Regions from separate parts of the Streptomyces sp. V4I23 genome, predicted to be linked through region 3. Evidence: riboswitches for the same ligand, from Rfam matches in the RefSeq annotation. Region 3 holds a riboswitch; each other region holds the start of a gene.
The links. A riboswitch is a leader RNA that binds a small molecule or an ion and turns the genes downstream of it on or off. The one in region 3 is predicted to bind cyclic di-AMP.

Region 1 (9,637 bases), 2.1 Mb from region 3:
TTCACGAACTTTCTCCGCGGGCGCTTCCCGGGGCCCTCCGATCGCTCCACCAGGCCCAGACCGGAGGCCGGCAGGGCGAGCGCCTCGCTCTCGCGCCGCGCGGGTGGAATGCCGAGCCGCCCCGTCGGTCCACAGGGCCGGCCGGGCGGCTCCCGCGTACCCGTCGGGACGGTTCCGGGCTGTTCGGCGCGCGACGGGACGCGCCTGGTGCCAGGCTGGCAAAGGTGCGCCACGAGCCCTGAGACACAGCCCCGGAGAGAGAGAACCCGACCATGATCACGACCGACTTCGTCCCCGGCTCCCCGTGCTGGATCGACCTGGGCGCCCGCGACGTCCCGGCGGCGGCGGCCTTCTACAACGCCGTCTTCGGCTGGGAGGCCCATCCGTTCGGCGCCGAGCCGAGCGACTACAAGGCCCTCCGCCTGGACGGCAAGGTGGTCGGCGCCATCGGGCCGCTCACCGAGGAAGGCGCCCGCTCGGCCTGGATGGTCTACTTCCACACGCCCGACATCGAGGCCACCGTCAAGGCCGTCGAACAGGCGGGGGGCTCCGTCCGCACCCCGCCGTCCGAGGTCTCGGAGGAGGGGCGGTTCGCGCAGCTCACCGACCCGCAGGGCGCCCGGTTCGCCGTCTGGCAGCCCGGCAGCTACCCGGGCATCGAGGTCGCGGACAGCCCGGGCAGCCTGGGCTGGGTCGAGCTGTACACGAACGACTCGTCGGCGGCGCAGGACTTCTACGGCACGGTCTTCGGCTGGACCGGCCAGGACATGGAGCTCCCGGGCGGCGGCGGCACGTACACGTTGCTGACCCCGAAGGACCATCCGCCGGAGCGGATGTTCGGCGGCCTCATGGCCGTGCCCGGCATGTTCGACTCGGGTGACGCGAAGCCGTACTGGCACCCCGTCTTCGGCGCGGCGGACTGCGACGCCACGGTCGCCCGTGTGCGGGAGAACGGCGGGTCGGTCTCGATGGGCCCGGAGGACGCGGAGGGCGTCGGCCGGCTGGCGGTGTGCAACGACCCGGCGGGGGCGGAGTTCGTCGTGCTGACCCCCGCCCCGCCGGCCTGAGACACCTCAGAACCAGCCTTCGGCCGCCTTGTAGGCGATGCCGTCGAGGATGTCGTGCTCGCTGACGACGACCTCGCGGGCGCCGATGCGCTGCATGATCGTGAGCAGGACGAGCGCCCCGGCCTGGATGACGTCCACCCGGCCGGGGTGCATCACACCGATCGCCGCGCGCTCGTCGTGCGTCGAGTTCAGCAGCATCGTCGTGACCTCCTCGACCTTCTCGTAGGAGATGCGCGAGTGGTGGATCCTGGCCGGGTCGTACGTGTCGAGGCCGAGCGCGATCCCGGCCACTGTGGTCACGGAACCGGCGAGGCCGACCAGGGTGCGGGCCTCGTCGATCGGGACGGTCTGCGCCGCGAGGTCCAGCGCGGCCTCGATGTCGGCGCGGATCGCCGCGATCTGCTCCGGCGTCGCGGGGCTGCTCGGCGCGTGCCGCTCCGTCATCCGCACGCAGCCGATGTCGACCGACCGGGCGGCGCGCGCATGCTCCTCGCCGACCACGAACTCGGTCGAACCGCCGCCGATGTCGACGACCAGGTACGGCTTGTCCAGGTCGGTGCGCCCCGCGAGCGAGCGGGTGGCACCGGTGAAGGAGAACTCGGCCTCCTGGTCGCCGGAGATGACCTCCGGCTCGACGCCGAGGATGTCGAGGACGCCGCGGACGAAGTCGTCGCGGTTCTCGGCGTCCCGGGAGGCGGACGTGGCGACGAAGCGTACGGTCTCGGCGCCGAGCTCCTTGATGACGGCGGCGTACTCGCGGCAGGCCGCGAAGGTCCGCTCCAGCGCCTCGGGGGCGAGCCGCCCGGTGCGGTCGACGCCCTGCCCCAGCCGGACGATGATCATCCGCCGGTCGAGGTCGACCAGGCTGCCCGACTCCGGGTCGACGTCGGCGACGAGGAGCCGGATGGAGTTGGTGCCGCAGTCGACGGCGGCGACGCGGGTCACTTGTCGTCCTCCTCCGTGACGAGGCCGGTCACGCACGGGCCCTTGCGCCACCACTCGGGCAGCATCGCGATCGCCTCGTCCCCCAGCGGGTTCACGCCGGGGCCCGCCGCGAGCGAGTGGCCGACCAGGACGTGCAGGCACTTCACCCGGTCCGGCATGCCGCCCGCACTGGGGAAGCCCTGGAGCACCTCGATCGCGTCGCGGCGCGCGATGTAGTCCTCGTGCGCGGCGCGGTAGGCGGCGGCCAGCTCGGGATCCGTGGCCAGGCGTGCCTGCATCTCCTTCATGACGCCGTTGGCCTCCAGCGTGCCGATGGCGGACGCGGCCCGCGGGCAGGTCAGGTAGTACAGCGTGGGGAAGGGCGTCCCGTCCGGCAGACGGGGTGCGGTCTCGACGACATCCGGCTGCCCGCAGGGGCAGCGGTGCGCGATGGCGCGCAGTCCGCGCGGCGGCCGGCCGAGCTGCTGCTCGAACGCGGCGATGTCCGCGTCGGTCGGCTCGGTGTGCTCGGTGGTGGGAGGAGGGGTTTCCATGCCTGCCTTGCTGCTGTGTTCGCTACTGGGGGCTACTGGCGGTCGGCGTTGTCCACGCCGTTCCAGACGTTCGAGTACCAGGGCCGGTCCGCCGCGCTCTCGTCCTCGCGGCGCTCCTCGGCGGTCTCGGGGTCGATCACCGTGTAGCCGGTCTCGCCCGGGAGCACGTAGTGCAGGTGCTCACGGGCGAGGCGCCGGATGTACATGTCGTCCTGGAGGCGGGCCTTCTCGTCCCGGAGCTCCTCGACCTGCTCGCGGGCCTCGGCCATCCGGCGTTCCTGCTCGGCGATCTCGGCGCGCTGGGAGACGTACTGGCGCATCGGGTAGGCGAGGGCGACCACCAGGGAACAGACGACCAGTGCGAGGAACGCGGCCCGGCCGGTGAGCCGGGAGCGGCGGGCCTGGCGACGGCTCTGCGACCGGTAGACGCGGGCGGCGGTCTGCTCGCCGAGCAGCCGCAGTCTCGTCGCGGTGGAGAACCGGTCCGGCTCCGGCCTGCGTGCCATGCTCTCTCGCCTCCCCTTTCACACGCGTACGTCCCCGGACACGGTACGGGACCGGGGCCGGGGACGTACGGAGGCGGGGGTGTCAGCCCGTGGTCAGCCCTTGAAGCGCGGGAAGGCGCTGCGGCCGGCGTACACCGCGGCGTCGTCGAGGATCTCCTCGATGCGCAGCAGCTGGTTGTACTTGGCGACGCGCTCGGAGCGGGCCGGGGCGCCGGTCTTGATCTGGCCGCAGTTGGTGGCGACGGCCAGGTCGGCGATGGTGACGTCCTCGGTCTCGCCGGAGCGGTGGGACATCATGCACTTGAAGCCGTTGCGCTGGGCGAGCTCGACGGCGTCCAGGGTCTCGGTCAGCGAACCGATCTGGTTGACCTTGACGAGCAGGGCGTTGGCGGTGCCCTCCTCGATGCCGCGGGCCAGACGCTCCGGGTTGGTGACGAACAGGTCGTCGCCGACGAGCTGGACCTTGGAGCCGAGCTTGTCGGTGATGACCTTCCAGCCGGCCCAGTCGTCCTCGAACAGCGGGTCCTCGATGGAGACCAGCGGGTAGGAGGCGACGAGCTCCTCGTAGTACTCGGTCATCTCGGCGGCCGAGCGGGCCTTGCCCTCGAACAGGTACGCGCCGTCCTTGTAGAACTCGGACGCGGCGACGTCCAGCGCGAGCGCGATGTCCTTGCCCGGGGCGTAACCGGCCTCCTTGATGGCCTCGAGGATGAGGTCGAGGGCGGCGCGGTTGGAGTCGAGGTTCGGCGCGAAGCCGCCCTCGTCGCCGAGGCCGGTGGACAGGCCCTTGGTCTTCAGCACCTTCTTGAGGGTGTGGTAGACCTCGGTGCCCCAGCGCAGGGCCTCGGAGAAGGACTCCGCACCGATCGGCGCGATCATGAACTCCTGGATGTCCACGTTGGAGTCGGCGTGCGAGCCGCCGTTCAGGATGTTCATCATCGGAACGGGCAGCAGGTGCGCGTTCGGGCCGCCCAGGTAGCGGAAGAGCGGCAGGTCGGACGCCTCGGAGGCGGCGTGCGCGACGGCGAGGGAGACACCGAGGATGGCGTTGGCGCCGAGCGACGCCTTGTTGTCGGTGGCGTCCAGGTCGAACATCGCCTGGTCGATCAGGCGCTGCTCGGTGGCGTCGTAGCCGACGAGCTCCGGACCGATCTGCTCGATGACGGCGAGGACGGCCTTCTCGACACCCTTGCCCTGGTAACGGTTCTGGTCACCGTCGCGGAGCTCAATGGCCTCGAACGCACCGGTGGAGGCGCCGGACGGAACAGCAGCACGACCCGTGCTGCCGTCGTCGAGGCCAACCTCGACCTCGACCGTGGGGTTGCCTCGGGAGTCCAGGATTTCCCGGGCTACGACGACGTCGATGGACGGCACGAGCATCTCCTTCTGGGATGTGACGCGAGAAATGTGCAGAGGTCTGCTTGGCCTTGCGGCAAGAGCCTAACCGTCTCGGGGACAAAGGCCGGCCGATGCCCGCCCCGTGGGACGAAAAAGGGCATGAACGCTGGGCTTGCCGGACAAAACCCCCGCAAGCTACCCGTAAGTAAGGCTCTTCGGGGCCCTTCACGACCGAAACCCCGGCCCGGCGCTTACGGGGGAAGCAGCGCCGGACCGGGGTGCTCGGAACCCGTCCGCGGGCCCGCGGACGGCGGGCGGTCAGCTCAGGTGGAGCTGCTGGCCCGGGTAGATGACGTCGGCGTTCTCGATGACGTCCTTGTTGAGGTCGAAGAGCTTCTTCCAGCCGCCCTTGACCTTCTCGGCCTCCGCGATCTTGCCCAGGGTGTCCCCGGCCTTGACCTTGTACTCGCCGTCGCCCTTCTTGAACGACGTGGCCGCGGCCTTCTTCGGCGCGGGGGCCTCGGCACGCTCGGAGCGGGTGGTCGGGACCTCGGCACGCTTCTCGGCCGGCTCGGCGGCGGGCTGCGACGCCGGCTCGGCGGAGCCGCCGTTGTAGGGGGCGCTGGAGAGGCCCACGCCGCAGTTCGGCCAGGCGCCCTTGCCCTGACCGGCGAGGACCTTCTCGGCTATCGCGATCTGCTGGGACTTGGAGGCCTGGTCGGCGGAGGGGGCGTACGCGGTGCCGCCGTAGGCCGCCCAGGTGGAGGCGGAGAACTGCAGGCCGCCGTAGTAACCGTTGCCGGTGTTGATGGACCAGTTGCCACCGGACTCGCACTGGGCGACGGCGTCCCACTCGGAGGCGGTGGCGGCGGACGCCGAGGTCGCGCCGAGCATCGGGGCCGCGATGGCGGCACCGGCGACGCCGGCGAGCGTTGCGAGACGAACAGTCTTCGACGAGCGGCGGTGCTTGGCCTTGCCGGAACGCAGCATGGAGCTTCTCCTCACCGACGCCTGCGAGGTGAGCTGTCGGGTTCGGGCCGGAAGAGTTGCCCGGCCGCGCGTCGATGCGCGCGGCTCCACCCCCAGCCGTTCTCGGCCGTCGTGATCGACGGCCGGGACCGGCACTTACCTTGGGTCCCCCGCTCCTGCCTTCGGCGCACTGAGCGACGACTGTTCCCCCCGACCGACGGCAGGATTCGGCGTGACGGTCGACGGTGCCCGCGGTGGCGAGCGGTTCCGACCGTAAACACACCGCTCCCCGATGTCCAAAGTCGAACATCGGGGAGAAATCGCCCGAACTTCCCTCCACTTGGGAGGCGTTTGCGCAGGTCGGGCATGGCTTGGGCGAATTTGCTGGGCGATATCGGCCAGTTGCGGCAAAGAGACCCTTGTCTCACTTACACAGAACGGACATATACCGGCGAATCGCCGCTTGAACTACTCGCCGTTCAGGCCGAGATCAAGGCTCTGACCGGGGAGGATGAGATCGGGGTCGGCGCCCACAGTCTTCTCGTTCGCCTCGTAGAGGGCGCCCCACCCCCCGGGCACCTCGCGCTCGTCGGCGATGGCCCACAGAGTGTCGCCCGGCCGGACGGTGTACGTACCGTCGGACGCGCCCTCTGTCACCCCGTCACGTGCCGATGCGTCACCTCGTGAGGCATGACGACCGCTTTCGCGCTCCTTATCCTCGATGCCCGTTTCGGCATCGTCGGGGGCGGGCTCGCCCCGGTGCCTGCCCGCGCCGGTCGCGGGGTCGGACGCCTCGGCACCGTCCGTGCCGGCGGACAGGACCGGGGACGCCTGCGCGTTGCCGTCCTCGGGCGTGGGCGTCGTGGAGACGTCCGGCTCGGGGGTCTCCCGCGAACCGTCCGGCGCTTCCGCGGCCGGGTCGCCGGCGCCCGCGTCACCGGAGTCGGAGTCGGCCGGCTCACCCGTGTCGGACCTCGTGTCGGCGCCGGCCTCCGGGCTCTCGTCCGGCAGGGGCAGGAGGTCCCCGGGGTCGACACCGGTCGCGGCGTCGTCGTTGGTCAGCCCCGCGATCGGGGCGCACACCTGCCAGGCGTCGGGCCCTTGTGCGTCCAGCACCTTCTCCGCGACCGCGATCTGCTGCGAACGGCTCGCCAGGTCGGCGCTCGGCGCGTACGCCGTGCCGCCGAACTCCTCCCACGTCTGCTGCGACATCTGCAGCCCGCCGTAGAAGCCGTTGCCGAGGTCAGCGCTCCACATGCCGCTGCTCTCGCATTCGGCGACGCGGTCCCAGGTGGCCGCGTCGGCGGCGGAGGCGGAGCCCGCGCCGAGCAGGGGGAGCGCGATGGCGGATCCGGTCACCCCTGCCGCGACGACGATGGCCGGAGCCTGACGGGGGCGGCGGTGACGTCCGTTCCCGGAGCGCATGCGGTTGCCTTTCGCGTGACTACTGGGGACTGTGCGGCCTGCTGATGCCTGCCGAGTCGACGGTGAACGTAGCCGCATTCGAACGTGAGTCACAAGTCGATGCAGCGCAGATCACGTAAAAGTCACAGACTTGACGCTGCGTCAGCCCCTGAGGGCGGTGAACTCAACGGGCAGAGTGCGCAATCCGCGCATGATGAGTCCCCCACGCCACCGCAAATCGGCTGGATCGCCCGCAAGTCGCAAGTCCGGCATCCTCCTGAGCAGGGTCGCGATCGCCGTCTGTCCTTCGAGCCGGGCGAGCGGGGCGCCGAGGCAGTAGTGGATGCCGTGTCCGTATCCCAGGTGCTGGTTGTCGCGCCGGGACAGGTCGAGCGTGTCGGGCTCGGTGAACCGCTCCGGGTCGCGGTCGGCGGCGGCGAGGACGACGAGCACGGGGTCGCCGGCCGCGATCCGCTGTCCGCCGATGTCCAGCGCCTCGGTGGCGAACCGCCAGGTCGCGAGCTCGACGGGACCGTCGTAGCGCAGGAGTTCCTCCACGCCGGTCTCCAGCAGGGCGCTCTCGCCGGCCGCGAGCGAGCTCTGCAGCCGCTCGCGCTGCACGGGATTGCGCAGCAGGGCGTACACGCCGTTGCCGATGAGGTTGACCGTCGTCTCGAAGCCCGCGAAGAGAAGGATGAACGCCATCGCGGCGGCCTCGTTCTCCGTCAGGTGCTCGCCGTGGTCCGACGCCTTGATGAGCCCCGAGATGAGGTCGTCCCCCGGGTCGTTCCGCTTGCGGTGGATCAGCTCGGCCAGGTATCCCCGCATCTTCTTCACAGAGCGGGCGACACCGCCGCGCGGACCTCCGCCGTGACGGATCATCATCCCGGCCCAGTCGCGGAAGTCGTCCTGGTCCTCGCGGGGAACGCCCAGCATGTCGCAAATGGCGTAAATGGGCAGCGGGAAGGCGAACTCGTGGATGAGGTCGGCGCTCCCCTTTGCAGCGAAGTTGTCGATCAACCGGTCCGTCAGTTCCTGCACGCGCGGCGCGAACTCCGCCACGCGCCGCGGTGTGAACGCCTTCGACACCAGGCGGCGCAGCCGTGTGTGATCCGGCGGGTCGATGTTGAGCAGATGCGTCATCAGCTCGGCCTTGCGCTCGCCCGGGATACCCGTCTTGCCCTTGGCGTGCGCGGGCTCGTCGTGATGCGCCGGGTTCTTGGACAGCCGCTGGTCCGCGAGCGCCTGCTTCGCGTCCGCGTACCGGGTCACCAGCCATGCCTCCACCCCGGAGGGCAGCGCGGTGCGGTGCACGGGCGCGTGCTCGCGAAGCCAGGCGTAGGCGGGGTACGGGTCGGTGGCGAACTCCCAGGTGAAGAGTTCGGGCGCGGTGTTCGGGTCGTTCACACCCCGACGGTATCCGGGCCGCTGCGCCCCTCCGCCGCGCGGATCGCGTCGCGGTAGGCGCGGGCCGCCGCGCGCAGGGCCGCCTCCGGGTCGACGCCGTCCGCCTCGGCGCGTACGGCGAGGTGCAGCAGCTCGTACCCGATGCCCTCGCCGGCCGGCGGCGGCGCGTCCAGTCCTGCCGTCCGCACCCGGGAGGCGAGCTTGGCCGCGAGCGCGAGGCCGGGCTGGCCGAGCGGGACGCCGTCGGTCACCGACGCGCGCTGCTTCTCGATCGCCTTGGTGCGCAGCCAGTGCTCCTTGACCTCCTCCGGCGTCTCGGCGGTCTCGTCGCCGAAGACGTGCGGATGCCGGTGGATCAGCTTCTCGACGATGGTGCCGGCGACGTCGTCGATCGAGAACGGCGCCTCGGCATCCTCCTCCGCGATGCGCGCGTGGAAGACGACCTGGAGGAGTACGTCGCCGAGCTCCTCGCGCAGTTCGGCGCGGTCGCCGTCCTCGATGGCCTCGACGAGCTCGTACGCCTCCTCGATGCCGTACTTGGCGAGGCCCTTGTGCGTCTGCTGCGAGGACCAGGGGCAGGCGCGGCGGATGCGGTCCATGACCTCGACGAGGTCGAGCAGCCGCGCGCCGGGCAGGTCGTACGAGCCGGGCAGCAGCTCCAGGTCCGGCATCCGGACCTGGCCGGAACCGCCGAGGCCTGCCAGTCCGTCGGTCAGCGCCCGGTCGCCTTCGCCGGAGGCGAGGACGACCACGGTGCGCCCTCCGGCACAGGCGTCGACGAGCTCCCGGGCGCTCGGCGTGGCCTGCTCGACGGCGACACCCGCCTCGCGCAGGTACGGCAGCTGCGGGTGGGAGGCGTCGGCGCAGAGCACCTGGTCGGCGGCGTGCAGCGTCTGCCACGCCGGCCAGGACAGCAGCCCGGGCGCCACGCGGTGGCTGGCGGTCAGCAGGACGATACGGCCGGCGTCGACAGGTTCGGTCACCCCTCGAACCTACCTCGGCTCAGGCACCGGCCTCGACGGCCTCCGCGTCCTTGGAGACCTGGGTGATCCAGGGCGCCTTGTAGGCGCCGAGCTCCAGCTTGGTGTCGTCCCAGGCGCCGTAGCGCGGGTTCACGTCGATCTTCAGCGACTTGGCGGCGGCGGTGAACACCTCGTTCATCCGCTCCTGGCCCTCGGGGCCGTTCGTCACGCCGAGCGCGGTGGCCAGCTTGTTCACGAGGACGTCACGGCGCACGACCTCGTCGAGCCGGCCGGGGGCGACTCCGCGCTGCTGCAGATACATGGCGGCCAGCTGTTCCTGCCCGCCGGACTGCTCCGTGAGCGCGGCCCGCGCGTCCTGGATCTCCTTGCGGGTGACCTTGACCCCGGCGTCGGCGGCGGCCTTCTCCACGATCCTGTCCACGATCAGGTCGTAGAGCTTGGCCCGCCCGAGCTGCCCGGTGTCCTTGATCAGCTGGGCGGCCTGC
Region 2 (9,637 bases), 5.7 Mb from region 3:
GGCGAGCCGGTGTGGCGGTCAGCCGGATGCCGTGGACCTCGGCCGACTCGTTCCAGTCGAGCTCGCGCAGCCGGTCCGGGGACACGCCCCAGCGCTCCAGGTGGGCGCCCACGCCGAGCGGGACCGCGAACACGGTGTCCGTGCCGGCGAGTGCCCTGATGGTGGGCAGGTCGAGGTGGTCGTAGTGGTCGTGGGAGATCACCACGACGTCGAGGGTGCCGAGAGCGGCGAGCGGCGCGGGCACGGGATGCAGCCGCTTGGGCCCGGCGAAGGGGAAGGGGGAGCAGCGCTCGCCCCAGACGGGGTCGAAGAGGATCCGGCGGCCGTCTATCTCCGCCAGGACGCTGGAGTGGCCCATCCAGGTCAGCCGCAGCCCGGAGGGAGGCGGCTCGGCGAGATCGGCGACGGTGGCGGGGTGCACGGGCACATGACCGACCGGGGTCCGGCGGGCCCGCGCCTCCTTCTCGAAGTAGATCTTGGCGAATTCGACCATGGAACCGCCGGAGGGCCTGGTGCGCGCGCCCACCGGGTTGCGGAAGGAGCCGTCGGCGAAGTTCGGAGAGTGGCGGATTCTCGCCATCCGCTCCCCGGCCGGGTCGGCTCCGAAGGCGGCCGGCCTGAGTGAACGCAGCCGGGCTCTCAGCGAGTGGGGGGAACCAGCGCCGGTCACGACACCTCCTGATGATCGGGGGCTTCTTCATTATGTGCGGGCACGCACGTCACGCCGGGTGTCCTGCGCTGCGTCCGATCCGTCATGACGGGCAACGCGCACCCCGGCGCCGGTGTTCCTGGCCCCTCCCCAGCTGGTGCATGGACTTCGGCCACTGGGAGAACCGGACGCGCGGGATGGACGCGCGCAAGGTGCAGGACGTCCCCGTGTGGCGGGACAGCGACGTCTAATCCCCGCGGGAGCGGGATGTCATGGAGTACGCCGAGGCGATGACCGCGAATCCCCTGGAGGTGACCGACGAGCTGACCGGGCGCCTGCTCACGGCGCTGGGCGAGGAGGCGTTCGTGGAGCTGACGGCGATGGTGGCGGTGGAGAACCTGCGTTCGCGCATCAATGCGGCACTCGGCCTGACCAGCCAGGGTTTCAAGGACCACTGCGAGATCCCGGCCGCCGCACGGTCCGCCACCGGAACGGCGGCCTGAGCCCGGACCGCCGGATCCCCTTCCGCCTCGGCAGGAAGGGGATCCCGCCCAAGATCGGCTGTGTAGGGTGACGCCGTGGCCAGGATTCGGTTGAACGTGTCGGAGCGGCGTGAGGAACTGCTGAACGCGGCTGTCGAGCAGATCGAGCAGCGGGGCGTGGCGGCCGTGCGGATCGCCGATGTCGCCTCGTCCCTCGGCGTCTCCAGCGCCCTGGTGCTCTACCACTTCTCGTCCAAGGAACAGCTGGTCGCCGCGGCGTTCACGCATGCCGCCGACGCCGACCTGGCCCACCTGCGCAAAATCCTCGGGCGGCGCACCTCCGCGCTGCGCCGGCTGCGGACGGCCGTCCGCTGGTACGCCCCGACCGGCCAGGCCAAGGGCTGGCGGCTGTGGATCGACGCCTGGGCCGCCTCCCTGCGCGATCCGACCCTGCGCGAGGTCGCCCGCGCCCTCGACCAGCAGTGGAAGGCGGCGCTGGCCGAGGTGATCGCGGAGGGCGCGGAGGCCGGGGAGTTCCCGTGCGAGGACCCGGCGGCCGCGGCCTGGCGTCTGACGGCGTTCCTCGACGGGCTCGCCGTGCAGATGACGTCGTACGCGGGGTCGCTGACCCGTGCGGCGATGCTGCAGTGGACGGACGAGGCGCTGGCCCGCGAGCTGGGAGTGGACCGCGAGGCGCTCACGGCGTCCCGCTAGCCGGGGCGTCGGCGCCCGGGGCGCGTGCCCCGGGCACCGTGCCGCCTCGGCTCAGAGCGGCAGGAGGTCCGGGCGCTTGGCCGCCACATGGTCGCCGGAGCTCTCGCCCCGCAGTCGCCGGCCGATCCACGGCACCAGGTACTCGCGCGCCCACTGGATGTCGTCGCGCCGCACCTCGAAGGCACCGCGCGGCGGGAGCGGCGGCCAGGGCTGGTCCGGGTCGGCGGGCACGTCGAGACCGAGCACCTGGGCGGCGCGCAGGGCGACGCGGGTGTGGCCCTCGGGTGACAGGTGCAGCCGGTCCGCGTCCCACGCACGCCGGTCCTGAACGGACTTGAGCGACCACAGGTCGAGGACGGGGCAGTCGTGGCGGTCGGCGATGGCCCGCACGTGCGCGGTGTACGTGGCGATCTTTCCGCGCAGATGACGCAGGACCGGCACGTCCCGGGTGTCGAAGCCGGTGGTCACCATGACCGTGCCGACCGAGCTCTTGAGGTCGGCGACGGCCCGCTCGAGCCGCTCGGCCACGTCGTCCGGGTCGCTGCCCGGCCGGATGATGTCGTTGCCTCCCGCGCAGAACGTCACCAGGTCGGGGGCGAGTTCCTTGGCCCTCGGGACCTGCTCGTCGACGATCTGGTCGAGGAGGCGGCCGCGTACGGCGAGGTTGGCGTACCGGAAGGTGTGCTCCGGCGTCAGGTCGGCGAGCAGCACCGCGAACCGGTCCGCCCAGCCGACGTACGTCCCGTCGGGACCGGGGTCTCCCACGCCCTCGGTGAAGCTGTCACCGATCGCCGCGTACGACCCGAATGCACCCGTGTTCTCTGTTCTCGAATCGTCTGCCACGGGAGCACATCTTTCCTTTACGGATGTGACCTACGCGACCGTAAGGAGGGGTTGACGAGAGGTGATCTATGCCACCTGTCAAGTTTCCGTCAAGCCGGAATACGCGGAATCCCCCGCTCCGCCGCCGGACGGAACGAGGGATGCGCGGCCGGCGGCCCAACGGGCCGCCGGTGTACGTCAGATGGAGACGCCGTGCTGGCGCAGGTAGGCCAGCGGGTCGATGTCCGATCCGTACGACGGGCTGGTACGGATCTCGAAGTGCAGGTGCGGACCGGTGGAGTTGCCGGTGGAACCGGACAGACCGATCTGCTCGCCGCCCGCAACGCTCTGACCGCTGGAGACGGACAGGGACGAGAGGTGGGCGTACTGCGAGTACGTGCCGTCGCCGTGCTGGATGACGACCTCGTTGCCGTACGAGCCGCTCCAGCCGGCCGAGACGACGGTGCCCGGACCGACGGACTTCACGCTCGTGCCGCTGCCGGCGATGAAGTCGACGCCGGTGTGGTAGCCACTGGACCACATGGCACCGGACGCGCGGTACGGCGTGGAGACACCGCCGCCGACGGGGGCGGTCCAGCCGGAGGACGCCGGGGCGGCCTTCTCGGCGGGGGCCTTTGCGGCGGGAGCCGCGGCGGCGGGGGCCGCGGCCCGCGAGGCGTCGCGCGAGGACCGGGACGTGGACTCGGAGCGCGGCTCCGGGTCCTTCTTCGCCTTCGACTTCGCGTTGATGGTCAGTTCAAGACCCGGGTGGATCAGCGCCGGGTCCGCACCGATGGCACGGCGGTTGTCGTTGTAGAGCTTCTTCCAGCCGCCGCGGACGTTCTGCTCGTCGGCGATCTTGGCAAGGTAGTCGCCGGCGACGACGGTGTACGTCTTCGGGGCCTTCGCCGCGGCCGGAGCGGCCGCGGCGACCGAGGCCGGAGCGGCCTCCTGGGGAGCGGCGGCGGGGGTCGCGGCGTTGGCGCCGGTTGCGCCGAGCAGCGGCAGGGCTATGGCGGCGCTGCCCGTACCGGCGGCGACGAGGCCGCGAGTGAGGGGGTTGACCTTGGGACGGCGGTGCTTACCCTTTCCGGGCATGGCGCATTCCTCTCCGGCGCCTGCGAGGTGAGCTGTCGGGTTCGGGCTGGAGATGCCCGTTCGCGCTGGTTGCGCGAATTAACCCCGAGCCGTCCGAATTCTCCGGATACGGCGTACTACCTGGGTCCCCCGCTCCTGCCACGCGTGGGTGGGTTCGAAGTCCGGTCGGCGGCAGGATTAGGCGGTCCGTCCGGATTGAGCGTGACCGTAGGCGAGTCCACCGGGCGGAACAAGCCGCGAATTTCCCCCGGCTTTCCCGGTCGCGATTTCCGGGCCGCCCCACTCGTCACCCTCCGTGGACGAGTGACAGTCAATTCCCTTGCTGACCACGGAATTGAGTGGGGGAAAGCAGGCACGTTCCGTCACGAATATGATCCTGCTCACGAGCCGTGCCCCATCTACCCCACAGACGGGGCACGTTATCCGCAAAGGCTCAATTCGGACAGAAGACACAAATAATCGCCTAAGCGTGCACTTGCACACCAAGCGCCGTCCGCAACGCCCGACTTCGTCCCCTGTCGCCGCGCGGCCGGTGACGGAGCCCCTCACCGCCCGCTTCCGGTCACCCTGAATTCAGCCAAGCCGCATCCCGGAGAAACACCACGCGAATGACAGCAGGCCCCTTTCACGCAAAGGGAATCGGGCCGGGCCGCCACACTCACCGGTTTTCGATCACGGCGCCTGCCATTCACGCGGAGCCCGGGTGCGTCGTGCGCGGATGCGTCGTGCGCGGATGCGTCATGCGCGGGTGCGCCCGCGGGCCCCGGCCCTCATGACGGTGCCGGGGCGGCCGGTTCCGCCACGCCCGCGGACGCGGAACGCATCACGACCGACATGATTGCCCGATGAACCTGTGCCGTATCGTCGGATCCCGCCATCGTCGGCGACCGGCGCCGACGGCCGTCGCCTGAAGGAGTCCACGTGACGCAGCAGCTGCCGCAGGCCCCGTCGACCGAACCCCGGCTGGCCGGAGTGCGAAACTTCCGGGACGTGGGCGGACTGCCGACCGTGGACGGCGGGCGCGTGCGGCACGGCAGGCTCTACCGCAGCGGGCACCTCGCGCACGCCACCGAGGACGACGCCGCCTTCCTCGCGTCCCTCGGGCTGCACACGATCTTCGACTTCCGCAATGCGGCGGACCAGCGGCTGGAAGGCCCGGACGTCGAGCTCCCGGGCGTGCGGAACGTGAATCTCCCGCTGAGCGACCCGGCCGACGGCGCGGAGTTCTGGAAGATGGTCCGGGACGGCAACCTCGACCAGCTGAAGTCGATCCTGGACGACGGCAAGGGCGCCGCCCGGATGATCGCCTCCTACCGGATGATCGTCAAGGAGCGGACCGCCGAGCACAGCCGCGTCCTGCACGCACTGGCCGAGGACAGCGTCCCGGCGCTGATGCACTGCGCGGCCGGCAAGGACCGCGCCGGCCTGTCGATCGCGGTGACCCTGCTCGCCGTCGGCGTGGAGCGCGAGGCGATCGAGGCGGACTACCTGAAGTCGAACGACCCGCACCGCCGCTACAAGATCAAGCGCGGCGACGACTCCCCCGAGGCCATGTCGGCGCAGGTCATGGAGCTGCTGAGCCCGCTGTTCGACGCCCGCGCCACCTATCTGTCCGCCGCGTTCGAGACGATCGACGAGACGTGGGGCGGCACCGAGCAGTACCTCTCGAAGGGGCTCGGGCTCTCCGCGACGACCCGTGAGCGGCTGCGCGAACGGCTCGTCGAGGAGGGCTGAGCCCGGGGTCAGGGCCCCCTACTGGTTCTGACCGCCCACGAGGAACAGCAGGTAGAGGAACGCGGCGACGAGGTGCCCCGCCACGAGGTAGGCGAACAGCCGGATGACCAGGCCGCGCGGGAAGCGGTCCTCACGCCTGTTCTCGGGCGTGTCCGGCAGGGGCTTGTCCAGGGGGTCCCATGTGGGCGTCATCACAACCTCCGGGGTCAGACGTGCGGGTGCGGATCGGGACTCTGCAGCAGGGTGTGCATGAAGAGCAGCTCCGCGCCCTCGGGCGTGGCGGCCGCGATGCGGTGCGGCGTGAGCGAGTCGAAATGCGCGCTGTCCCCGGGCGCCAGCTCGTGGACGGCGTCCCCGAGGCCGAGACGGAGCCGTCCACCGAGGACGTACAGCCACTCCTCGCCGGGATGCACCCTGATCAGATCGCCCTGGGCTCCGTACGGGACGACCACCCGCAGGGCCTGCATGGCCCGGCCGGGAGCGCCGACCTGGTGGTACGTCCAGCCGTCGGCGGACGCCGGTTCCCGGCGGCCGGCCCGGATGACCGGCTCGCGCTCGGGCGGAAGCTCGCCGAGGACCTCGGCGACCGTCGTACCGTAGATCCTGGCAAGGGCGAGAAGCATCGGCAGCGAGGGCTGCCGGTTCCCGGTCTCGAGCCGGGACAGATGGGCCGGGGACAGCCCGGCGCGCTGGGCGGCGGCCTCGAGGGTCAGCCCGCGCCGACGGCGCAGCTCGCGCAGCCGCGGCGCGACGTGATGGATCCCCTCCCCCGTCGGTGCGGCGGAAGTGGTCATGCGACCATTGCGCCAGGCTCTTGCCCATGAGGCAAGTTTCTTGCCTCTCAGGCAAAGGGCCACCGGGGGTGCGCTCAGCGGTTGGCCACGGCCTGCTTGACCAGTGTCCTGCCGAAGTCCCACATCAGGGCGCCGCCGTTGTGGGCGTCGTCCATGACAGCCGTGAACGCCGCCACGAACCGGTCCACCTCGCGCGCGCCGATGATCAGCGGCGGGATCAGCTTGATCACTTCCATGTGGTCGCCGGAGACCTGAGTGAGGATCCGGTGCCGCTGCAGCAGCGGGACCACGACCATCTGCGCGAACAGTCCCTTCCGGGCCGCCTGCAGCATGGCCCACCGGCTGCGCAGCCGCATCGACTCCGGGCGCCCGAACTCGATCCCGATCATCAGGCCGCGGCCGCGGACCTCCCGCATCAGCTCGTAGCGGTCCACGAGCGCCGCCAGCCGCGCCCGCAGCAGCTCGCCCGTCACCCGGGCGTTCGCCACGACCTGCTCGTCCTCCAGCACCGACAGGACGGCGAGGCCCGCGGCCATCGCCTGGGCGTTGCATCCGAAGCTGGCGGAGTGCGCCAGCACTCGGTCCATGGACGAGTAGACCTTCTTGAAGATCCAGTCCTTGGCGAGCGTCGCCCCCACGGGGATGTAGCCGCCGGACAGGGCCTTGGCGAGGCAGATCATGTCGGGCTCGACGCCCGCCTCGTACTGGAAGGCGTAGAAGTCGCCGGTGCGCCCGATGCCCGTCTGCACCTCGTCGGCGATCAGCAGCGCCTTGTGCCGGTGCAGCAGCTCCTGTGCGGCCCGCAGGAATCCCGGCGGGCTCGGCAGCACCCCCTTGCCCTGGATGGGCTCGACGATCAGACCAGCGACGTCGCCGCTCCGCAACTCGCGCTCCAGGGCGTCCAGATCACCGAGCTCGATCGCCGAGTCGGGCAGCAGCGGCTCGAAGCCCTGCCGGAATCCGGGCTCGCCGTTGACCGAGAGGGCCCCCGTGGTCAGCCCGTGGAAGGCGTGCGTGCAGTAGAGCATCCGCGGCCGGCCGGTGGCGTACCGGGCGAACTTCAGCGCCGTCTCCACCGCCTCCGTTCCGCTGTTGCCGAAGAACACGCGGTCCAGGTGCGGGGTGTGGGCGAGCAGCTTCTCCGCCAGCAGGCCCGGCAGCGGAGCGCAGTCGAAGCGGGTGAGGTCCGGCAGTGAGGCGTCGAGCACATCGTGCAGGGCCTTGCGTACGACCGGATGGTGACGCCCGAGGCCCATGACGCCGAACCCGGCGAGCATGTCCAGGTACTCGTGTCCGTCGGCGTCCCAGAAATACGCGCCCTCGGCCCGCTCGTAGATCTTGTCGAAGCCGATGGTGTGCAGCATGCGCGGAAGCTGGTGGTTGAGGTGACGGGCGTGCAGCTCGTAGCGTTCGGCCCCGCGCCTGGCCAGCAGTGTCGCCAGGTCGAAGCCCTCGGACGCCTCGGTCATCACTCAGTTCTCCTTGCCTGGGCCCTCGGCAGGCCGGCCCTGGGCTGCCATGGCGGGCGCCGGACCGAGGTCGGGCCCGGTGAGCGCCGTGAGGTCCCGAGGCCCCCGGATGTGTTCGCGGATCGACATGTCTGCCCCCTTCACATGCTGGACGGCTCCGGGCCGCGGCGGGCCGGTCCGGCGGACCGCCGCTCGCCGCCGCCGTGGGATCACCGGCTGCCGCTGACCGTCTCGCGGGCGGCGCGCAGGGATTCCTTGAGCGAACCCATGGTGGCGAGCACGGCGGTCGGTTCGTAGCCGCAGTGCGCCATGCAGTTGGCGCAGCGCGGATCCTTGCCCCGTCCGTACTTGCTCCAGTCGGTGTCCTCGATGAGCTCGCGGTAGGTGGGGACGTAACCGTCGCTCATCAGGTAGCAGGGGCGCTGCCAGCCGAACAGCGAGTAGTTGGGGATGGCCCAGGCCGTGCAGGGGAAGTCGGCCTTGCCTTCGAGGAAGTCGAGGAAGAGCGGGGAGTGGTTGAGCCGCCAGCGCCGCCGGTTGCCGCCGGCGAACGCCTTCCTGAACAGCTCACGCGTCTGCTCGACACCGAGGAAGTGCTCCTGGTCGGGCGCCTTCTCGTAGGCGTACGCGGGCGAGATCATCATCTCGTCGACCTCGAGGTCGTCGTTGAGGTAGTTCAGGACCTCGATGACGGTCTGAGGGGTGTCGGTGTTGAAGAAGGTCGAGTTGGTGGTGACACGGAAGCCGCGGCGCTTGGCTTCCTTGATCGCCTCCACCGCCTCGTCGAACACCCCCTCCTTGGCGACCGACTCGTCGTGCCGCTCGCGCAGTCCGTCGATGTGCACGGCGAAGGCGAAGAAGGGTGACGGTTCGAAGTTCTCGATCTTCTTGCGCAGCAGCAGCGCGTTCGTGCAGAGAAAGACGTACTTCTTCCGGGACACCAACTGGCGGACGATCTCGCCGATCTGAGGATGCATCAGCGGTTCGCCGCCGGCGATGGAGACCATCGGGGCCCCGGACTCCAGCACCGCCCCGACCGCCTGCGCCACCGGCATCCGCTGCTTGAGCACGCCGGCGGGATGCTGGATCTTGCCGCACCCTTCGCACGCGAGATTGCAGGCGAACAGTGGTTCGAGTTCAACAATGAGGGGGAACTTCTCACGCCGGCGGAGCTTCTGTTCGAAGAGATACGTCCCGACCCTGATGGTCTGGCGGAGCGGCATGGCCATCTGGCTCACCTCCTGGGGAGCAGCAAAGAACGGTGCCATTCGTAGAAAGCAGGAAGGACGGCACGAAGAACGCGGAAAGCCGATATTCCACCGCGTACCGTGCCGATTCGGACCAGTTCGTGCTCCGGAGCATCCACGACCACCCGGACGGCCGCAACCGGGCGGGGGCCGGCGCGCAGCGCGCTGCTCAGCGTGGCCGCGGACTCCATGTCGACGGCGATCGCCCCGGTGGCCTCCAGCCGGGCGCGCTCGCTGCCCCGCACCACATGGTCGACGCCCGTCAGCAGGCCGCCGTGCACGGTGCGTCCCGGTACGGCCCTGGCCACCGCCTGGCGCAGCAGTCCGGCAGCCGTGCACGCGGTGGTGACCTCGTCGACGCGGGTCTCGTCCGCGACGACGAGGTCACCGGGGTGCATGCCCGGGGCCAGCCCCGCGCAGAAGCCGGAGGCGACGACGGCGGCCTCGCGCAGTGGGCTGCTCGCGCAGGCGGCGAGCACGGCCCGTTCGGCGTTGACCGGACCCATTCCGGTACGCAGCACCGTGACGTCCCCGGGCCCTCCGTCCGCGTCCAGGGCGCGGACGCCGCTGCGCAGGGCGGCCTTCTCGATACCGAGCGCGCAGGCGATCAGCAGCCGTGCGGCGGAGC
Region 3 (8,928 bases):
GACCTCAGCCTACGGCCGAGCCGAACGCCTCCGCGTCCCAGCCGCCGCCGAGTCGCGGGGCCAGCCACTGCCCGGCCCGCTCCCGGAACGCGGCGGGCGCGAGCGCCCCGGCGCCCTCCGGGACCGCCCCCAGCAGCGGAGCGCCCGCCGCCTCCGGCAGGTCCGCGAGGTTGCAGCGGGCCGCGAGGTCGGGCCGGCCGGGCCAGCTGCCGACCACCACGCCCAGCTGGTCGAGCCCACGGGCGCGCAGGGCTTCGGCGGTCAGCGCGGTCGTGTTGAGAGTGCCCAGGCCGGCGGGCACGACGACCAGCACGGGAGCGCCCAGCAGACCCGCCACGTCGGCGAGTGTCGCGCCCGCTTCGTCGAACCGTACGAGGAGGCCGCCCGCCCCCTCGATGAGCACGAGGTCGTGCTCCGCCGCGAGCTTCCCGGCCTCCTCGGCCACCGCGTCGGGCGTGACGGGGGCGAGCCCGGCCCGCCGGGCGGCCGTCGCGGGCGCCAAGGGCTCCGGGAACCGGCCCAGTTCGACGCCCGTGACCGGCCCGGCGAGCCGCCGGACCTCGTCGACGTCGCCCGCTTCGTGCGGCCCGACCCCGGTCTGCGCCGGCTTGACCACGGCGACCGACCGGCCCTCGGCCACGGCGAGCGCGGCGACGGCCGCCGTCACGACGGTCTTCCCGATCTCGGTTCCCGTCCCGGTCACGACGATCACTGTCATGGTGCTTCCCTGTCCTGTCTCGCTCGTCTCCTCCGGGCGCCGCATGCGCGCCGCGGCCCTGGCGTCAGCCCGCTGCCGCCGCCGCCCGGACCGCGCGGCACACCCGCGCCAGGTCCTCGTCACCCGTCACGTACGGCGGCATCGTGTACACGAGGTCCCGGAACGGGCGCAGCCACACGCCCTCCCGCACGGCGGCCGCCGTCGCCGAGGCCATGGCCGCCTCGTCAAGGGCGCAGTCCAGCTGTACGACACCGATACCGCCGAGCACCCGGACGTCCTTCACGCCCGGCAGGGCGGCGGCCTCGGCCAGACCGGCCCGCAGGCCCGTCTCCAGGCGCTCCACCTCCCGCTGCCAGTCCTGGCCGAGCAGCAGATCGATGGACGCGCACGCCACCGCCGAGGCGAGCGGGTTGCCCATGAACGTCGGGCCGTGGGCGAGCACGGGGACCTCGCCCCGCGAGATCCCGTCCGCCACCCGGGAGGTGCACAGCGTCGCGGCCAGCGACAGGTAGCCGCCGGTCAGTGCCTTGCCCAGGCACATCACGTCCGGGGCCACACCGGCGTGACCGGCCGCGAACAGCGCGCCCGTGCGGCCGAAACCGGTCGCGATCTCGTCGAAGACCAGCAGCACGCCGTGCTCGTCGCACGCCTCGCGCAGCACCCGCAGGTATGCGGGGGAGTGGAAGCGCATGCCGCCCGCGCCCTGCACCACCGGCTCCACGATCACCGCGGCCAGCTCGTCCGCGTGCCGCCCGATCAGCTCGCGCAGCCCGTCCGCGTACACCTCGTCGTAGTCGGCCGGCGGGGCGGGCGCGAAGAGCTGCCGGGGCAGCACGCCCTGCCACAGACCGTGCATGCCGCCCTCGGGGTCGCACACCGACATCGGCTGCCACGTGTCGCCGTGGTAGCCGCCGCGCCAGGTCAGCAGCCGCTGCTTGGCCGGGCGGCCCACCGAGCGCCAGTACTGCAGGCACATCTTCACCGCGACCTCGACCGACACCGAGCCCGAGTCGGACAGGAAGACATGCCGCAGAGGCTCCGGCGTGATCTCCACCAGCCGGGCCGCCAGCCGTACGGCGGGCTCGTGCGTGAGCCCGCCGAACATCACATGGCTCATGCGGCCCAGCTGCGCCGTCGCCGCCTCGTTGAGGACGGGGTGGTTGTAGCCGTGCACGGCCGACCACCACGACGACATGCCGTCGATCAACTCGCGCTGCCCGTGGATCTCTTCGGCCAGCCTGAGCCGCACCCCGGCCGCGGACTCGACGACCAGCGGCTCCTCCCGGCCGGGCATCGGACCGTACGGGTGCCAGACGTGGGCGCGGTCCAGGGCACGCAGCTCGCCGGGCGTGAACTCACGCATTGGGCGCGAGGTCCGTCCCGGCGCCGCGGCGGCGCACGGCGACCAGGTCCGTACGGGCCGCCGGGACCTCCGACGGAGCGGCCTCCGCCTCCGCCGCGGCGGACGCGTCGTGGCAGCCGCCCGAGCCCTCGTCGTCGCCGCACACCGAACCGCAGCCGCCGACCGCCCCGCGGTGCTCGGGCAGGGTCGTCGTGTCGGTGCCCTCCACCTCGAAGCCGGCGTCCGCGATCATCTCCAGGTCGGCCTTGCCCGCCTGGCCCTCGCTGGTCAGGTAGTCGCCGAGGAAGACGGAGTTGGCCAGGTGCAGCGCGAGCGGCTGCAGCGTGCGCAGATGGACCTCGCGCCCGCCCGCGAGACGCACCTCGACGTCGGGGCAGACGAAGCGCACCATCGCCAGGATGCGCAGCGCCCGCTGCGGGGTCAGGTTCCACTCCTTGGCGAGCGGGGTGCCCTCGAAGGGGATCAGGAAGTTCACCGGCACCGAGTCCGGGTCCAGCTCGCGCAGGGCGAAGACCACGTCCACCAGGTCCTCGTCGCTCTCGCCCATGCCGGCGATCAGACCGGAGCACGCGGACAGGCCCGCGGCGTGCGCCTTGTTCACCGTGTCCACGCGGTCCGCGTAGGTGTGCGTGGTCGTGATGTCCCCGTACGTCCCCTCGGACGTGTTCAGGTTGTGGTTGTACGCGTCGGCGCCCGCCTCGCGGAGCCGTTCGGCCTGGCCGTCGGAGAGCAGACCGAGACACGCGCACACCTCGACGCCCTCGTTCTCCTCCTTGATCGCCTCGATCGTCTTCGACACCCGGTCTACGTCCCGGTCCGTCGGGCCGCGCCCGCTCGCCACCAGGCAGACCCGCTTGGCGCCGCCCGCGACGCCGGCGGCCGCGGCCCGGGACGCCTCGTCCGGCTTCAGCCAGGTGTACTTGAGGATCTCCGCCTTCGACCCGAGCCGCTGCGAGCAGTACGAGCAGTCCTCGGGGCACAGGCCGGACTTCAGGTTGACCAGATAGTTGAGCTTCACCCGCCGTCCGAACCACTGGCGGCGCACCTTGCCGGCCGCGGCCACCACATCGAGCAGATCGTCGTCGGAGGTCGCCAGTACGGCGAGCGCTTCTTCACGGGTCGGCAGCTCGCGCCGCAGCCCCTTCTCCACCAGGGTGTTCAGCAGGTCCATGGCGCTGATCCTTACCCACGGCAGCCGCCCGGGCCAAGGAGGAACCCCACAACAGCGGCGGATTGAGGTGTGTGCATGGCCACATCCGCACCCGGCCCGCACGCGGTTAAGGTCTGTGCGCTGCCTACAAAAGGACCGGACCCCTCATGCCGCAGGCCACTCAGGATCCTTTCGACTGGATCGACGACGAGGCGCGCCGTCGCGAGCGTGCGGGCCTCGTGCGCACGCTCCGGCCACGCGCCGCCGACTCGCCCCTGCTCGATCTGGCGAGCAACGACTACCTGGGACTGACCCGCCGGCCCGAGGTCACCGCCGGGGCCGCCGACGCCGCCCGCCGCTGGGGCGCGGGCGCCACCGGCTCCCGCCTGGTCACCGGCACCACCGCGCTCCACGCCGAGCTGGAACGCGAACTCGCCGCGTTCTGCGGTTTCGAGGCTGCCCTCGTCCTGTCCTCCGGCTACGCGGCCAACCTCGCCGCCGTCACCGCCCTCGGCGGACGCGACGCCCTCGTCGTGTCCGACGCGGGCAACCACGCCTCCATCGTCGACGGCTGCCGGCTCGCCCGTGCCGAGACCGCGGTCGTCCCGCACGCCGACCCCGACGCCGTACGCAAGACCCTCGGCGCCCACCCGGACCGCCGCGCCCTCGTCGTCACCGACTCGGTGTTCTCCGTCGACGGCGACGCCGCGCCGCTGCCCGCCTTCGCGGCAGCCTGTCGCGAACACGGCGCGGCCCTGCTCGTCGACGACGCCCACGGCCTCGGCGTCCTCGGCGACGGCGGCCGGGGCGCGCTCGACGCCGCCGGACTGGCCGGCGCGACCGGAGTCGTCGCCACCCTCACCCTCTCCAAGTCCCTCGGCAGCCAGGGCGGCGCGGTCCTCGGCCCGGCGCGGGTGATCGCGCACCTGGTCAACACGGCCAGGACCTTCATCTTCGACACCGGACTCGCACCGGCCGCGGCGGGCGGCGCGCTCGCCGCCGTCGGGGTGCTGCGCCGCGAACCGGAGCTCGCCGGCCGGGCGCGGGAGGTAGCGGCCGTGCTGCACCGGCGGCTCACGGACGCGGGACTGACCGCCGCGCGGCCGGACGCGGCCGTCGTGTCCGTGCAGGCGCCCTCCCCGGAGGCGGCGCTGCGCTGGGCGGCGGACTGCCGGACGGCAGGTCTGGTCGTGGGCTGCTTCCGGCCCCCGTCGGTGCCGGACGGCATCTCGCGCATCCGGCTCACCGCCCGCGCCGATCTGACCGCCCGGCAGGTCGACACGGCCGTCGCGACGATCATCGCCTCCGCGCCGCGGGGCTGAGAACAGCCGGTCCGGAGCGTGCGGTCCGTCCCCAAATACGGTCTCTCGTCGCAGACTTCACCGCTTTGAGCGACAGATATGCACGTATCTTGGTGGATTGCCGCACCGGCCTGACGACAAGTGGCAGTCTGACGCCGAAGCGCAATCCGTGGCCGTCCTCGCGTGTCATCCGCTACGAGTCGGAGCCCGGCCCGGTGGGAAAGGGACAGCGTCGCCATGGCAGACCGTCAAGAAGCATCCGTCACTCTGCCCAGCGATCCGGCATCGGTCTCCGCCGCCCGGAGATATGTCACCGATGTCGTCTGCGGATGGGGTCTGCCGGACGGCACCGACGCCGTCGACACCCTGCGGCTGATCGTCTCCGAACTGGCGACCAACGCAGTGCAGCACACCTTCGGCCAGTCGCCCACCTTCACCGTCGACGTGCGCCTCGAACGGGACGAGCGACTGTGCATCGGCGTCACCGACAGCCACCCGCGCTGGCCGCGCCGGCTGCCCGCCGCCGTCCGACAGGACAACGGCCGGGGGATGGTCATCATCCGCAGTCTCACCGCGCAGTACGGCGGGCGGCTCTCCGTGACACCCACCGAGGAGGGCGGCAAGACCGTGTGGATCGCCCTGCCGTGGACCGTACCCGTGAAGGGCTGATCCGCGCCCGGGTTCACCACACCCTGGCCGCAGTGCCCTGTTGACCCGCCCGTCCGAACGAGCTCCGCAGGAGAGCCCGCAGCGACTGCGCCGCCGGCCCCGACTCCTCTCCCCGGTGCGCCACAGAGATCGTGCGGCGGAAGGCCGCCGGCTCCAACTGCCGTACCTGCAGCGGCGTGGCGGACATCGCCGCCACCATCTCCGGCACCACCGCCACCCCTATCCCCGCGGTCACCAGGGCGCACACCAGCGCGTAACCGGGCGACTCGCACACCACGGCCGGCGTCGCCCCCGCCTCGGCCAGCGCACCCTCCACTCCCTTGCGCGGCGGATGCGCCGGAGCGCTGCTGATCAGCGGCTGCCCGGCGAGTGCGCTCACCGGCAGCCGCCCCGATCCGCCCGCCAGGGCGTGCCCGGGAGCGGTGATGAGCACCAGCTCCTCGACCAGCAGCGTTTCCACGACCACCCCCGGCGGGGGCGGCGCCGGATCGGCGGGCTCGTAGGCATGCGTCAGCGCGAGATCCATGGCGCCGCGCGCCACTGCCGTGACCCCATCCGGGGGTTCGTACTCGGCGACGGTCAGGTCCACATCCGGATGGGCGCGCCGGAAGGCGCTCAGCACCGGGGGCAGCAGGTGGATGCCGACCGTGGTGAAGGTGGCCACCCGCAGCCGGCCGCCCGCGAGCCCCGACAGCCGGGCCAGCTCGTGCCGCGCCCGGTCCATCTCGTCCAGCACCCGGCGCGCCCGCTCCGCGAGCAGCTCACCCGCGGCCGTGAGCCGCGCCCCGCGGTGGTGGCGCACGAGCAGAGGCGCTCCGGCCTCGCGCTCCAGCTTGGCCAGCTGCTGGGAGAGCGCCGGGGCGGTGTAACCCAGGCGGGCCGCGGCGCGGGTGATGGAACCGGCCTCCGCGACAGCGACCAGGGCGGCCAGCCGGGTCGGGTCGTACATCGCACCCCTTAAGCATTGCTTTTGGCTGACCCAGGATATTCCCCATACACGCTGAAGGCACTGAGACGGCAGGCTGGAGGGCATGGACGCACACCTGATCGCTTTCACCGGTGTCGCCGCGGGCATGGTCGCCATGCCGGGTGCCGACTTCACCGTGGTGGTACGCAGTGCGCTCGCCTCGCGCCGCGCGGGCGTCGCCTGCGCGGTCGGTGTGGCGGGCGGGCTGCTGGTGCACACCGCGCTGGCCGTGGCGGGACTCGCCGCGGTGCTGGTGGCGGTGCCCGTGCTCTACCGGACGCTGCAGATCGCCGGCGGGATCTACGTGCTGTGGCTGGGCCTGCGCGCTGTGCGCTCCGCGCTGCGCCCGCTCGAAGGGCCCGCCGCCCCCGACGGCGCCGCGCCCTCCCACGGCGTCGGGCGCGGCCTGCGGCAGGGCTTCCTCACCAACGTCCTCAACCCGAAGGCGCCGGTGCTGTTCCTGAGCCTGCTGCCGCAGTTCGTGCCCGACGGCGCGGCGGTGCTGCCGCGCACCCTGCTGCTGGCCGCGATCGTCGTCCTCCTGGCGCTGATCTGGTTCCCGGCGGTGGCCCTCCTGGTGGACCGGCTGGGCCGGTGGCTGCGCAGGCCGCGCACCACGCGTGCCGTGGAAGGAGTCACGGGCGGCGCGCTCACCACGCTCGGCGCGACCCTGCTGGTCCAGCCGCTGGCACACTGACCGGCACCGGTCCGTCGCACCATGGTGGGTGCGGACGATTCTCAGGCGCGGGGCCGCCGCCGGGGAGCCGGAAAGGCGGGGCAGCCGGAAGGCGGGCCGTCAGCGCACCCGGCCGTACGAGACGCCCCTGGTCCAGATCTTGGCCAGCCGCACGACGTCGCCCGTCTTCGGCGAATGCCAGATCCGCCCTCGGCCGGCGTAGATGCCCACGTGGTAGACGTAGCCGCCGGAATGGAAGAAGACCAGGTCACCGCGTTTTCGTTGGGAGGCGGAGACATGGCGCGTACGGTTGTACTGCTGCTGAGCGGTGCGCGGCAGCTTCTTGCCGGCCTTCTTGTACGAGTACTGCGTCAGCCCGGAACAGTCGAAGCGGTGCGGGCCTACGGCGCCGAATCTGTACGGCGACCCCTTCTTCGATGCCGCGACCTTGAGTGCCTTGCTCGCGTAGCTGGTGATCGCGTGGGCCTCGGGGGCGGTGCCGGGAGCGAGGAGCGTGCCGCCGACGGCGGCGATGGTCAGTGCCGATACGGCGCCCGCACGTGTGAGCAGGAACGGGACATGCATCTGCGCAGTCATGCGCAACCCTTCGTCAGCCGCCTGTGAAGGGTGACCTGTCGGGTTCGGACTGGCGAAGACGCCCGGCCGCCGAAGCGGCTTCACCCCAAGGGGCCTACCGGGATCACCGGTCACCCCGTGCTGCTCGGGTCCTCCACTCCTGCCGATGCACTTCTGTCGACCAGTCGTCCGGTGCGGCGGCAGGATTCAGCGTCCGCCCGGACCGCCCCGTCAAGGTGGCGGGGGCTTGTCGTCCCAGCGATCGTCACTCATGGATGTCCGATTTCCGAGTTGAAACGGCTTTTGTGAAGCCAATCACGACTGATCTGTTCGGGTGGACAGGGATGTTGGCGGTCGCCTCGCCTGACGCGGAATCATGGTCGTACCAGCGCGGAAGCCGTTCGACTCCGCCAAATCGGTGGTGTGCGTGGCGCAACTCCTGCGGCACGGAACAACGTCGCCGAAACTCCACCGAACGGGGTACGAAAGCCGCGGCCCCCTTGGCGGAAAGCAGCGGATCGACCGTCAACTCGTCGAAACCGGGGGCATGGTCACCCGGTTCGCTCTGCGTTCCCCGTCGAGAATCCGCAGCGCCTCGGCGAGCGTGTCCGCGTAGACCTCGTTCTCCCCGCGCAGGTGCATCAGCGTCAGGGCGTCCTTCAGGGCGGTCGCCCGCCCGACCAGTGCCTGAGCGGCGCGCAGCGCGCCGTAGGTGTGGGTGACCCGGGACGGATTGATCCGCCCCAGCAGATCGACCACTTCGAGATACCTGTCGATCAACTCCGCCTCCGCGCGGGTCAGCCCGGGAAGCGGTGGCAGCTCCGGGAGCAGCATCCCTCGCTCACCTCGCCCCGGCCGGCGAGGCTTTGCGGCTCCCGATGACGTGGTCCACCAGGCCGTATCCCTTCGCTGCCTCGGCGTCGAAGATCCTGTCCCGCTCCAGATCGGCCGCGATGCGCTCGGCGCCCTGTCCGGTGTGGCGTACGAGCATGGCCGCCAGCTGCTCCCGCAGGCGCAGCAACTCGGCGGCGTGGATCTCAAGATCGGACGGCTGGCCGCGCAACGGCTCCTCCACGGCGGGCTGCTGGACGACGACACGTGCGCCGGGCAGCGCCGACCGCTTGCCCGGGGTGCCCGCGGCGAGCAGCAAGGCGGCTGTCGAAGCGGCCTGGCCCAGGCAGGTGGTGGCGATGTCGCAGGTGATGATCTGCAGGGTGTCGTAGATCGCGGTCATGGCGCTGATGGAGCCGCCGGGGGAGTTGATGTACAGGCAGATGTCCTGATCGGGGGCCGCGTACTCGAGGTGCAGCAGCTGGGCGACGACGTCGTTCGCGGCGGTGTCGTCGACGGCGGTACCGAGAAAGACGATCCGCTCGTCGAGCAGCTTCGAGTACGGGTCGAGGGTGCGGGTGCCCGAGCTGGTGCGCTCGGTGAACTCGGGCAGGACGTAGCGGGCGGCAGGACGGTTCATGGCATGCCTCTCGTCGGAGTCGGGCGAGCTGCGTTCT

Region 1: it holds a riboswitch for cyclic di-AMP, as region 3 does, so the genes downstream of both, QFZ82_RS23915 (transglycosylase family protein) here and QFZ82_RS33595 (C40 family peptidase) in region 3, are expected to answer to the same signal.
Region 2: it holds a riboswitch for cyclic di-AMP, as region 3 does, so the genes downstream of both, QFZ82_RS07225 (M23 family metallopeptidase) here and QFZ82_RS33595 (C40 family peptidase) in region 3, are expected to answer to the same signal.

Annotation. Positions count from the first base shown of each region.
Region 1 covers NZ_JAUSZW010000004.1:4,743,707-4,753,343, reverse strand. Annotated here, with positions in the region: gene QFZ82_RS23940 (VOC family protein) at 273-1,067, shown strand; gene QFZ82_RS23935 (Ppx/GppA phosphatase family protein) at 1,074-2,012, opposite strand; gene QFZ82_RS23930 (DUF501 domain-containing protein) at 2,009-2,545, opposite strand; gene QFZ82_RS23925 (septum formation initiator family protein) at 2,578-3,051, opposite strand; gene eno (phosphopyruvate hydratase) at 3,145-4,431, opposite strand; gene QFZ82_RS23915 (transglycosylase family protein) at 4,708-5,379, opposite strand; cyclic di-AMP (ydaO/yuaA leader) riboswitch at 5,383-5,556, opposite strand; gene QFZ82_RS23910 (transglycosylase family protein) at 5,827-6,783, opposite strand; gene QFZ82_RS23905 (cytochrome P450) at 6,925-8,169, opposite strand; gene QFZ82_RS23900 (nucleoside triphosphate pyrophosphohydrolase) at 8,166-9,152, opposite strand; gene QFZ82_RS23895 (SurA N-terminal domain-containing protein) at 9,172-9,637, opposite strand, start outside.
Region 2 covers NZ_JAUSZW010000004.1:1,111,795-1,121,431, forward strand. Annotated here, with positions in the region: gene QFZ82_RS07205 (MBL fold metallo-hydrolase) at 1-670, opposite strand, end outside; gene QFZ82_RS07210 (hypothetical protein) at 922-1,152, shown strand; gene QFZ82_RS07215 (TetR/AcrR family transcriptional regulator) at 1,228-1,845, shown strand; gene QFZ82_RS07220 (SGNH/GDSL hydrolase family protein) at 1,897-2,688, opposite strand; gene QFZ82_RS07225 (M23 family metallopeptidase) at 2,866-3,765, opposite strand; cyclic di-AMP (ydaO/yuaA leader) riboswitch at 3,770-3,926, opposite strand; gene QFZ82_RS07230 (tyrosine-protein phosphatase) at 4,687-5,499, shown strand; gene QFZ82_RS07235 (DUF6126 family protein) at 5,518-5,691, opposite strand; gene QFZ82_RS07240 (helix-turn-helix domain-containing protein) at 5,706-6,293, opposite strand; gene QFZ82_RS07245 (aspartate aminotransferase family protein) at 6,368-7,762, opposite strand; gene QFZ82_RS07250 (hypothetical protein) at 7,766-7,891, opposite strand; gene hpnH (adenosyl-hopene transferase HpnH) at 7,972-8,991, opposite strand; gene QFZ82_RS07260 (1-hydroxy-2-methyl-2-butenyl 4-diphosphate reductase) at 8,997-9,637, opposite strand, start outside.
Region 3 covers NZ_JAUSZW010000004.1:6,856,187-6,865,114, forward strand. Annotated here, with positions in the region: gene bioD (dethiobiotin synthase) at 5-718, opposite strand; gene QFZ82_RS33565 (adenosylmethionine--8-amino-7-oxononanoate transaminase) at 783-2,081, opposite strand; gene bioB (biotin synthase BioB) at 2,074-3,252, opposite strand; gene QFZ82_RS33575 (8-amino-7-oxononanoate synthase) at 3,399-4,553, shown strand; gene QFZ82_RS33580 (ATP-binding protein) at 4,770-5,201, shown strand; gene QFZ82_RS33585 (LysR family transcriptional regulator) at 5,215-6,150, opposite strand; gene QFZ82_RS33590 (LysE family translocator) at 6,233-6,865, shown strand; gene QFZ82_RS33595 (C40 family peptidase) at 6,965-7,441, opposite strand; cyclic di-AMP (ydaO/yuaA leader) riboswitch at 7,445-7,643, opposite strand; gene QFZ82_RS33600 (hypothetical protein) at 7,946-8,254, opposite strand; gene QFZ82_RS33605 (ATP-dependent Clp protease proteolytic subunit) at 8,262-8,891, opposite strand.